DNA from 2 places in the Flavobacterium sp. KACC 22758 genome. Region 2 is predicted to be linked to the other one. Evidence: riboswitches for the same ligand, from Rfam matches in the RefSeq annotation. Region 2 holds a riboswitch; the other holds the start of a gene.
The links. Region 2 has a riboswitch for S-adenosylmethionine ahead of PQ462_RS02470 (alpha/beta fold hydrolase). Riboswitches for the same ligand answer to the same signal wherever they lie in the genome.

Region 1: another riboswitch for S-adenosylmethionine. It lies ahead of PQ462_RS13415 (TlpA disulfide reductase family protein); the one in region 2 lies ahead of PQ462_RS02470 (alpha/beta fold hydrolase).

Annotation. Positions count from the first base shown of each region.
Region 1 is NZ_CP117878.1:3,125,934-3,131,836, forward strand. Features, by position in the region: gene PQ462_RS13410 (aminotransferase class V-fold PLP-dependent enzyme) at 226-1,698, opposite strand; gene PQ462_RS13415 (TlpA disulfide reductase family protein) at 1,889-2,878, opposite strand; SAM riboswitch class I at 3,115-3,215, opposite strand; gene PQ462_RS13420 (NAD(P)H-dependent flavin oxidoreductase) at 3,487-4,572, opposite strand; gene PQ462_RS13425 (nuclear transport factor 2 family protein) at 4,589-5,038, opposite strand; gene PQ462_RS13430 (SDR family NAD(P)-dependent oxidoreductase) at 5,039-5,773, opposite strand; gene PQ462_RS13435 (tautomerase family protein) at 5,778-5,903, opposite strand, start outside.
Region 2 is NZ_CP117878.1:553,456-559,358, reverse strand. Features, by position in the region: gene thrA (bifunctional aspartate kinase/homoserine dehydrogenase I) at 1-1,868, opposite strand, end outside; gene PQ462_RS02470 (alpha/beta fold hydrolase) at 1,870-2,853, opposite strand; SAM riboswitch class I at 2,933-3,041, opposite strand; gene PQ462_RS02465 (hypothetical protein) at 3,231-3,422, opposite strand; gene PQ462_RS02460 (aspartate kinase) at 3,968-5,056, opposite strand; gene PQ462_RS02455 (O-acetylhomoserine aminocarboxypropyltransferase/cysteine synthase family protein) at 5,167-5,903, opposite strand, start outside.

The sequences.
Region 1 (5,903 bases), 2.6 Mb from region 2:
GGAATGTTTGGTCGGTAGAACAAAAATTGAATTTTGATTATACGTTCCATAGGAACGTTTGATGAATGACGTAAATGCCAAATTCAATCAAACAAATGTCCTTACAGGACATAACACAAAACGATACCATTTTTCTACAAGCGAGATATTCCTACGGAATATTACTCATTATAAACCCGACAGGTTTTTGAAAACCTGTCGGGTTTAAAACTTAACTAACTATACTTACACTAACTTAAACCATTCGTTTACTTCTTCTGCTATATTTTCTTTTATTTCAGGATTTTCAAATTCATTTGAAACCGGATTATATTCATAATCTTTCTGCCATTTTTTATAATTCGAAGCTATTTTCTCGATTGCATCACAGATATAAAAAAGCGCTTCATTTGTCATAATCGGATGCAGCGATAAACGCACCCAGCCCGGTTTATTAGATTGATTTCGCTGTAACAACTCATTTGTAATTTCAGCCGATCTTTTTTCATTGATGTTGAACAAATAATGCGCATAGGTACTTGCGCAAGACCAGCCGCCGCGAACCTGAATTCCGAAACGGTCATTTAAAAGTCTTACAATTAAATTGTAATGAATATCTTCGATTACAAAAGAAACACAGCCAATTCTTTCTGTGGTTAAATCGCCTAAAATGGATAATCCCTGTATTTTTTGAAGTCTCGAAAAACAAAGGTCAAGCAGTTCTTTTTCTCTCTTTTTGATTTTGTCAACTCCCATTTGTTGTTTTAATTCTAAAGCCAAAGCAGTTCTTATAACCTGCAGAAACCCCGGAGTCCCGCCATCTTCCCTCACTTCTATTACATCGCTGTAACAATATTTCCCTAATGGATTGGTCCATTTTACATTTCCCCCGCCTGGATTATCTGGAAAATCAGATTGATATAATTTTTCATTAAAAACTAAAATACCGCAGGTTCCGGGTCCGCCCAAAAATTTATGAGGCGAAAAGAAAATTGCATCTAATTGCTGTTCTGGATCTTTTGGATGCATATCAATTTTGACATACGGTGCCGAAGCTGCAAAATCTACAAAACAAAGTCCGCCGTTTTGGTGCATGATTTTAGCTAATTCATGATAAGGCGTAATAATTCCCGTAACATTCGAACAGGCCGTAAATGAACCTATTTTTAAGCTTCTGTCTGCATATTTTTTGATTTCCTCAGAAAGCACCTTCGGATCAACTAAATTATTTTCATCAGGCGGTAAAATCACAACTTCGGCATTTGTTTCATACCACGAAACCTGATTGGAATGATGCTCCATGTGCGTGATAAAAACGACAGGTCTGTCCTGGTCTGATTTTGTTCGCAAAGCCATAATACGCTGCAGTTTCGATAAAGCAGCGGTCATACCGCTTCCGGTTGTTATCAAAACATCTGATTCATTAGCGTTAACCGATTTTTTAATAATATCTCTTGCATACTGATACGCATACGTGGACGTTTTTCCTGTTTGACTTGAAAGTGAATGCGTATTGGCAATCATTGGACCTATTTTGTTGAGCATTATATCTTCGATCGGGATATACAGCCTTCCACTGGCAACCCAGTCAGCATATATCAGATTTTGTTCTCCGTAAACCGATTCGAAAGTATGATCAATTCCTACTGTATTTTCTCTAAACTTAGAAAAGTAACATTCAGACTCTGTTGGTTTTGTTGTTGGCTCAATAGCATTCATTTCCTTTATCATTTTAATTAACTAAATTTATTATTGATTGAATCTTTTTTAAAAACATAGAAACATAGATTATATTCTAAATAATAGATATTTGAAAAAATCTGGATTTTCACACATAGCTATGTTTATTAAAACAAGTGAAACGCCTTTATACATAAAGAAAAACTATGTTTCTATGTGTTTAAATAAATTAATTTGCCTGCACTAAAAGTGATTTAAGTGTAGATTGTAATTCTTCTCCGTGCAGATTTTTCGCTACGATTATTCCTTTAGAATCTACTAAATAGTTTCCCGGAATAGCTCTTACACCGTACAATTTAGCAACGGCACTGTTCCAGAAAAGTAAATCAGAAACATGTGTCCAGGTTAAATTATCGTCCTGAATTCCTTTAATCCAGTTTTCTTTCTTTTTATCTAATGAGATTCCCACAATATTGAATCCTTTGTCATGAAATTCTTTGTAAGCGGCTACGATATTTGGATTTTCTCTTCGGCATGGACCGCACCATGAAGCCCAAAAATCGACTAAAGTGTAACCTTTTAAATTATCATAAAGACGAACTGGCTTTCCGTTAGGATCATTGGCTGTAAAATCTGGGGCTTTTTTACCTACTGCTAATCCGTCTAAAACAACAGCCAGTTCTTTTAATTCTTTCACGTAAGTGGTATTTTGAAGACTTTTATCCAGCAGGGCAATATTTTGTGTAATCTGCTCAGGTGTTAATCTGTACGACCAATTTCTGTATAAGACATAAGCAGAAACAATAGATTTTGGATGTTCAGTTATAAATTTGCTGATTTCTGGATCTTTGCTCTTTTTATAGGTTTCGAATAAATCCTGAGAAGCTGAACCCTCAACGACAGAAGCTGTATAATATTTCTTCGGACTCAGCTTTACTGTAATTGGTTCTTTTTCAAGGAAAACATACAAAGGCGAACTTTCTGTGTTTACACTTAATCCGTATAATTCAGGCGTTTTTACTTTTGTTTTAAAACTAAAATTTCCGTCTTTTACTTTTACTGAATCTATTGTGGTAAACATTTTATTGTGAAATTTCTGTAAGTAAACGTATTGTGCAACGGTATCGACAACAGTTCCTTTTAATTGTAAATTACTTTCCTGAGCCTGAGTTTGAACAGCTCCAAGAAACAAAGCAAAACCTAATAGTATTTTTTTCATTTTATTTTTAGTTTTTAGATTAGACAAAAGGGTTTCAGGCCGATGAAAAAACCATCAGCAGATTGTATTTTAAAAAGAAGGTTTAAGAGAGAATTCGTGTTTTTACATTCGAAAAACGGCCAGACTATTTTCTTCTAAAATTATATTCAAAAGCTCATAACCGGCGTATAAAATTGATTCTGTTTTCATTTTAATAAATTTTAATGGATGAACTTATTCAGATTTTGAGGAAATCTTTCTTATCTGCCCGCTTATAGCGGAAGGATTTAGCACCTTATTCGGCAACAGGTTGCTAAGACTTCATTGGGCCTATTCCCTCAGTCTTTCTGGATAAGTATCATTATATAATTTTTCTGTGATACAAATATATACTAATTCTACCAAATTAGTCAAGTATAAGATAAGTTTTTTTCATTTTTATTAAAAAAGTGTTATTCAACAAAATATAAATCACTGTATTTAAACTAATTATGCCAAAATATAAACTTAAAAGATGCATCAATTTTATAATGGAAATTCATACATCAATCCCAATATGCTTGATTAGCTTGTTTTTATAAGACATAAAAAAAACTCATTTCGGTTATGAAATGAGTTTGTATTTAGAATTATGATTTTAATCCATCAAAATAAGCTGTAGTTTCTTCAATCAAAGCATTCATCAAAACAGAAGCTTTAGTATGTTTTAAAATTGGAGAAATCTGACCGCCCCAAAATAATATCATATCCCATTTTTGTTTATCCAGCGCTGCTTTTCGCAGTGGAGCAATAAAAGTAGTCTGTAATGGAAAAGGCAGAATATCTGATTCTTTTCCCATTATATCTTTAGCAAGCCGGCTTGTAATCCCGCGTCCGAGTCTTCCTGTGTAAGCGCGTGAAAGTGTGGTGTATTTTGCAGCATCAGAAAACAGCATTTCTCTGTGAATTGGCAGTGCATTAGATTCGTTTGTAGCTAAAAAAGCGGTTCCTATCTGGGCAGCACTTGCTCCTAAAGTTAAAGCTGCTGCAATTCCTTTTCCATCAGCAATGCCGCCGGCTGCAATTATGGGTGTTTTTATTTTTTCGCGCATTAACTGCAATAGAACAAAAGTTCCGGTTAAAGAAGCTTCAGATTTATCTAAAAAAGAAGGACGATGTCCGCCTGCTTCAAAACCAGAAGCAATAATCATATCAACGCCTTTGCTGTCCAAAAAAACAGCTTCATCAAGAGTTGTTGCTGCTCCAACCGTTACAATTCCTGATCTTCGGCATTGTTCTAAAACATCATCTGAGGGAACGCCAAACATAAAACTGAAAACTTTTGGCTTAACGTCTAAAATAACCTGCAGCTGATTTTCAAATCTAGATTGAAATGGAGCTGGTTTTTCCGGAAGTGCGATTCCAGCTTCATCATAATACGGTTTAAAAACGGCTTTTGTTTTCTCAAACTGTTCATCGGTTAAACCGCCTTCGGTAATATCGTGGTCTGAAACCAAAAGATTGATATTATAGGGTTTATTTGTGGCTGCTTTTAACTGTTTATCAATGTCGAAAATTTCCTGCGGACTCATTGTATAAGCTCCATAACCGCCTAATCCGCCTGCATTAGAAACTGCAGCTGTTAATTCTACAGTAGATAAATTGCCTCCAAAAGGTCCTTGTAAAATTGGATAATCAATTCCTAAGAGTTCTTTAGCTTTTGTATTGTACCACATTGCTTCAAGATTTAAATTATCTGCTGGTATCAGTCAGCATTTTGTTAACAATCAGCCATCGGCCGTTAATCTTATGGAAAGATAAAAAATCCCGATAATTAAAGTCATACATTTTAACATTTAATTCGGCCACAGCAATAGAATTTACAACGCTTATATGCAGAATTTCTCCTTTAAACGGCTTACCGGAATCCTTTGGACTTTGTCGGTTTTTAACACCATCCAGATACAAATCGACTGTTTTAAAATAAGGCTGCCCATTTACATCCCCAAACAGGAATGTTCCGGGTTGAAAAATACTTCCTAAAAGTATTTCATCACCTTCATAAATGCCTTTAAAATAATAATTTTCTATGGCATCTGTAATAGCCTGAATTTCTATTTGATTTTCCATTTTAATTGTATTTTGAGCTTTTATGCCCTGAAAATTCCAGAGCATAAAAGCAGTTAATAAAATCGTTTTCATTTAATTTAAATTGTGTCCTGCACCTTTTCCGCCGTCAACATTAATAATGGCTCCGGTAATAAAATTACTTTTGGCAACAGTGTAAACCATTTCAGAAACATCATCGGTCTCTCCTACTCTGTTTAATAAATGCAGTCCGGCACTCTGATCAGCATTGTCACCATGCATTGGCGTACGAATTACACCCGGAGCAACGGTATTGACACGAATATTTTGTTTTCCAAATTCGGCCGCTAACTGAATCGTCAAGGCATGAATTGCTCCTTTACTTGAAATAGGTGCCGAAGCGGGCCATCCGCCTAAACCATGATTTACCAATGGTGTTCCGATATTAATTACCACGCCTCCCTGCTGTTTAAGCATTTGCGGAATAACAGATTGAGTTGTGAAATAAGTTCCTTTTAAATTGGTTTTTAGAAAGGTATCTAAATACGCCTCGTCTACTTCTAAAAATGGTTTACTGGCAAAAATTCCGGCATTATTGATTAATACATCTACAGAACCAAATTTTTCTAAAGCAATTCTAACCAGTTGTTCTCCTGTTTTTTTGTCGCTTACATCTCCGGCAAATTTTGCCAGATTATCGCCTGCACCAAATTCATTGAACGTTTTTTCTAATGCGCTTTCTGTTAGCGAATTGATTACAACATTATCCCCTTTGTCTAAAAAATATTTAGCGATTCCTTTTCCAATTCCCGAAGCTGCTCCGGTAACGATTATAGTTTGTTTTTTCATGATTTTATTTTTTATCGGCTGTAATGCCTTTTTCTCTTAATACTGATACTTGTTCTCCTGCATAACCCCAATCGTCGAGTTCTATTTCCTGAATTACAACATGGGTTAAATGCGGATCTTTATTTAATAC
Region 2 (5,903 bases):
AATGTTCCTGAGAAAACCCCCTTAATTTTTGTAATGTTTTCTCCTGAAAGGTGAAGCAGTTTAATTGTATCAATTAACGGTAATCCAGCTCCAACATTGGTTTCGTACAAATAATTCTTTTGGTTTTCTGCCAAAGCTTTTCTTAATTCTTTATAGAAACCATACGTTAAAGTATTAGCGACTTTATTTGACGAAATCAAGTCGAAACTGCTTTCTACCAGTGTAACATAATTTTCTACAAATGAAGCACTCGCTGTATTATCAACTGCAATTAAGTTCTCTAAATGGTATTCATTTGCATAATCAATAATGTCCTGAATCGTATATGATTCGCCTTTTGTTTCAATGTCGTTTTTCCAGCTTGAAGTTACGCCATTTTTATTTAAAAGCAGTTTTTTAGAGTTTGCGATAGCAAAAACATTCAGCTTAATATCTTTTCGTTTTTCGATTGCAGAAGCCGATTCTAAAATTTGATTAATTAAAGTTCCACCCACTAATCCGTGACCGAAAATCGCAATGTTGATTTTTTTAGAAACTCCAAAAATCTCTCCGTGAATTACGTTTAAGGCTTTGTTTAATTCTTCTTTTTTAACAACCAAACTCACATTTTTACCAGTAACGGTATTGTTGAATAAAATTGGAACTATTTTATTTTTAATTAAAGCTGTATAGGGTTTATGGAATGTACTTAAATCCTGCCCAATAATTGAAATTACCGAAACATTATCAGTCACTGTAATCTGGTTTACATCTTTAGAATAAAAGTCATTTTCGAACTCTTTTTCTAATTCAACCATTGCAAGAGTTGCTTTGTCTTTAGCCACAACTAATCCAATTCCTCTTTCAGAAGAACCTTGCGAGATGATGCTTACGCTGATGTTATGATCGCCCATAACTTTAAAAATTCGGGCATCAACTCCGGCTTTTCCGAGTAATCCTCGTCCTTCAAGATTTACAAGAGATACATTTTCTAAGACAGAAAGGGTTTTAATTCCTTCTTTTGCAGAATTTGAAGTGATTAAAGTTCCGTGATTTTCGTGATTGAATGTATTTAAAATACGAAGGGGAATATTTTTTTCTAATAAAGGAATTATCGTTTTGGCATGCAGAATAGTTGCTCCAAAATTAGCTAATTCATTTGCCTCATTAAACGATAAGAATTCGATTTTTTTAGCATCGGCAACTAAATCTGGATTTGCTGTATAGATTCCGTCAACGTGTGTAAAGTTTTGAAGTTCTTCTGCATCCAGATAATTAGCAATTAACGAAGCGGTGTAATTGCTTCCGTTTCTTCCTAAAGTTGTGGTGTCGTTGTTGTTGTTTGAACCAATAAAACCGGTAACGATATTTACTGTTTCACCATTATGAAGTTTGAAATAATTGATGACGTTTTTCTTTGAAAGCTGTTCTAAAGGCTGAGCATCACCAAATTTAGAATCTGTTTTCAACAATTCTCTTGTATCAACAAAATTGGCAGGTATTCCTTTTTCAACTAAAATTGAAGTCAATAATTTAGCCGAAAGCAATTCGCCTTTTGACAAAATCTGATCTTTAATTTTATTGCTGTAATCACCAATAAGGCTTACTCCTTCAAATAATTTATCTAAAATATTGAATTCCTCAGATAAATCTACCTGCGGATAATCTGAAGTCTGGTATGCTTTAAAACTTTCTAATAAAGGCTTATAATTACCGTTTTTAGCAGCAATTCTTAAGATATCTTCTAATTCATCTGTCGCATTTCCTCGGGCAGAAACGACTACGGCAATTTGCTCGCCTTGATTTACTTTATCTGAAATGATTGAAACTACTTTGTTAAGTCCTTCTCCGTTTGATAATGATTTACCTCCAAATTTTAATACTTTCATTTTATTTTGCTATTGTTTCTGCCTTAAAAATATCGGCAAGTAAATGATCTAATTGTTTGTACTCGATTAAAAAAGCGTCATGTCCGTGAACCGAATCAATCTCGCTGTAAAAAACATTGTTTTTAAATTTCTTTAATTCATTGTAGGTTTCCAGATTTTCTTTTGGTGTAAAAAACAAATCTGAATTGATAGCCACGATATGAATCGCAGCATTTGATTTAGATATTAACGTTTCGAAATCTTCACTATTTCTGGTAATATCGATGGTTTTAAGCAATTGGTTCATCAATTTATAAGATGACAACTGGTATCGCTGCTGTAATTTTTTGCCATGATGTGCCAGCCAGCTTTCGATATTAAAAATCAAAAGATCCTGATTGATGGTTCGCTGAAATTTTTCTTTGAATGATTCCGGAGAACGGTAACATAACATAGCGTGTATTCTGGCATCTTCGATTGGTCTCGAAGAATTGTTTAGAATTTGTTCTTGCAGGAAACAGTTGGCAATCATCCAGTCAGTCGATTTCCAATCTGTTGCAATAGGAATTAAATGTTCTGTAATGCTGGGTTCCAGAGCCAGAATTTCCCAAGCGATTCCTCCGCCGACAGAACCGCCTATTATGGCAAAAACTTTTTCAATATGCAGTGCTTTTAACCCTTTGATGAAGATTTTGGCAATATCTCTGGTTGTAAAATCCTGATAATTTTCGATTATAAACGAATCGGTTCCGTTTCCGGGAACATTAAACGCCAAAACGGTATATTGATTGGTATCGATAGTTTTGGCTTCGCCGATTAGATCACTCCACCAGCCATTTTCGCCGGTAACATGTGCGTTTCCAGTTAAGGCATGATTAACCAAAACAATTGGAGCTGTATATAACGGTTTTCCGGAAAGTGTAAAACTTAACGGTAACGATTGATACAGTGCACCACTTTCGGTGATGAAATCTTGAATTATAATGGGACTTGGTATATTTTCCAATTTCAAATCTTTTTACTTTTTGATTTGTATGTGGAAATATTAGAAAGAAAGTCTAGAGTTGAAACTAAAAAAATTCTTGTTGTTATCTTTCCACGTTTGGGCGTGGTAGAATGCAGCACCTTCTTCGAATTAACGAAGGGTTGCTAAGGATTCATCGGGTCTAATCCCTCCTCCTTTCTTTATAACATTTCAATACGTTTTTGAACTTAACGGTGCAAATTAACTACTAATTTCTTAAACTAACAAATTTTATCGATACTGATTATTCAATTTCTTAAACATAATTCAATCAGAAACTATTGTACGCACAAAATTACCGAACGTTATGCCCAGTAATGTTATGCAGGTTTCAGCCCTGTATGATGGTACTTTTCAACTTAGATGAAAAGCGTTTCATTTTCTTTAGAATACATCAAAAACAATAATGAATTTGGTGCTTTTTTTACCGCTTTTTTATCTGTTTCAGTTATTCCGAAACTTGGGTGGATCAATTCATTTATTGGCGGCGGATTGTTTCTTTCAGTTTTTGTACTTCTGAATTTTTTTCTTAAGTAGTTAATTGCGCTCATGATGTTTAAGTTTATGTTAGTTATTTTTTAATCTTTATGTTTACTTTAATTCTTTGTTATGATGCTAAATGGAATAAAAAAACCCTTTTGGATTTTTAATACCAAAAGGGTCTAAGTTTTATACAACTTATATATACTTTTAGTATCAACAGACGCATACACAAATACGTGCGACATTGAACATCTTGTTCATCTGTAGGGACTTATTCATTTGTGATTTGACTGTTATTTTTAAAAAATCTTGCATTTAGTATTTTTTATAAACTTTTTTGATGTGATTAAAATCTAAAAAGTGTTTTTGTCTATTTTAACAATTATTACTGCTTTTTTAACAGTTCTAACTTGTCTTACAAATTTGCGAATATTTTTTTAATATTGCAAGTTATAAAAGCTTATTTTTTCTTAAAAAACGTTAAAAAACAGCTTTTTATCGTTAAAAAACATCTTACAAAATTACAATTTGAATTAAAGAAGGTTAAATCTTACAAAAAAATATCTAACTTTCTGTTTCAATCTTTCAAAGAACTATCTAATATTGAAAACCACTAAAGCCAGACTGCTTCTTTATTTTTTATTTTTTCTGCAACTTTTAGAATATCGGTTATTAAACCTCTCGAAATTGCCTGTTTGCATGGTGATGCACTTTGAAGCACAATTGGAGTATTAGCATATGATTGTGTGTAAATTTCGAAAATAGAGTCTGAACCTTTTAACTGGCCAATTGCTGATGTTACAGGTTCTGATACTAATTTTACTTCCAGCGTATTTTTCTCGACATCAAATTCTCCAATATATCGTAAGACGTGATTGTCTTTTTGGGTTATTTTGGCAATTTTAAATGATTTATCAATAGCATCTTTATTCAGTATTCCATTTTTTTCTAAGTGTTCTTCTCTTATGAAAGGATGAATTTTTATATCTGAAAATTCGAATTCTTTTCCTATTTCTCTCGTCAGGATCAATAGTTTTCTGGCAGTATCATTTCCAGACAGATCTTCTTTAAATGTAGAACGCATTAATCCGAGCAGACTGGCATCTTTTAAAATAGAGGAAAAAGAGTTTTCTTCGGCCGAAAAACGATTAAATACATAACTCAGGTTATCTGAAAACACACCTCGTATTTTGGTTATTTTTTCTCCTGAATAATACAAATCCCTTAATGTCTGCAAAACCGGAAATCCTGTATCTACGGAGGTTTCATACAAGAACTCTTTGTCGTATTTTTTTAGATTTTCCCTAATTTTTTTATAGAGATCAATTGGGAGCGTATTGGCTTTTTTGTTTACAGCCACGATATTGAATCCGTTTTCGATTAAAGTATTATAATGACCAATCAATTCGTCGCTGGCAGTGGCATCAACGGCAATAAGATTTTCGAATTCGTTTTCTTTTGCAAATTCAATAATATCTTCGACTCTAAACGGTACAGCCAATTCTCTAAAATTGGTTTCCCAGGCATATCCAACGCCTTCTTTCTCGAAAAAGGCTACTGTAGAATTGGTAATGATAGGGAAATGAAAATCGACATTTTTGCTTTGCAGAAAAAACTCCTGACTTTCGATAATCTGATTGATTAATGTGCTTCCTATATTTCCTATTCCAAATAGGATGATATTTATTTTAAGCTTTGACATAATTTTAATTTTTAAAATATATCTGTATGATGATTTTCTTTTCATAAAAAATCACCTCTAGCAGAACTCACGCTGCTAAAGGCAATTTTTCAAACAAAAAACAAAAAAACCTAATTCTTATTGATGCTGTACTGCGATTGGGTTACGCTTTCAAAAACCGCTTGTAAGTCGGCAATTAAATCTTCAACATCTTCTATTCCAACAGAAAGTCGGACTAAATCTTTTGATACTCCTGTAGCCAATTGGTCTTCTTCAGACAATTGCTGGTGAGTAGTGCTTGCAGGGTGAATAATAAGCGATTTTGTGTCGCCAATATTGGCCAAAAGTGAGAATAACTTCGTTTCGTCTACTACTTTTTTAGCAGCGTCAAAACCTCCTTTTAATCCAAAAGTTATAATACCGCTTTGTCCTTCCGGAAGGTATTCTTTGGCTAAATCATAATATTTATTTGATTTCAAACCTGGATAATTTACCCAGACTACCTCATCTTGTTTTTCTAACCATTCGGCCAGAACCAAAGCATTTCCACTGTGTTTTTTAATTCGGATTGGAAGCGTTTCTAATCCCTGAATTATCTGAAAAGCATTAAACGGACTCAAAGCAGCTCCGAAATCTCGTAATCCTTCGATTCTTGCTTTTGCAATAAAGGCTGCATTTCCTAAAGCTTCGTGATATACTAATCCGTGATATCCTGCAGACGGCTCTGTAAATTCAGGAAATTTTCCGTTAGCCCAGTCAAAGTTTCCGGCATCGATAATTACACCGCCTAATGATGTTCCATTTCCGGCTATATATTTGGTTAAAGAGTGAATTACAATATCGGCACCATATTTAATTGGGTTTAATA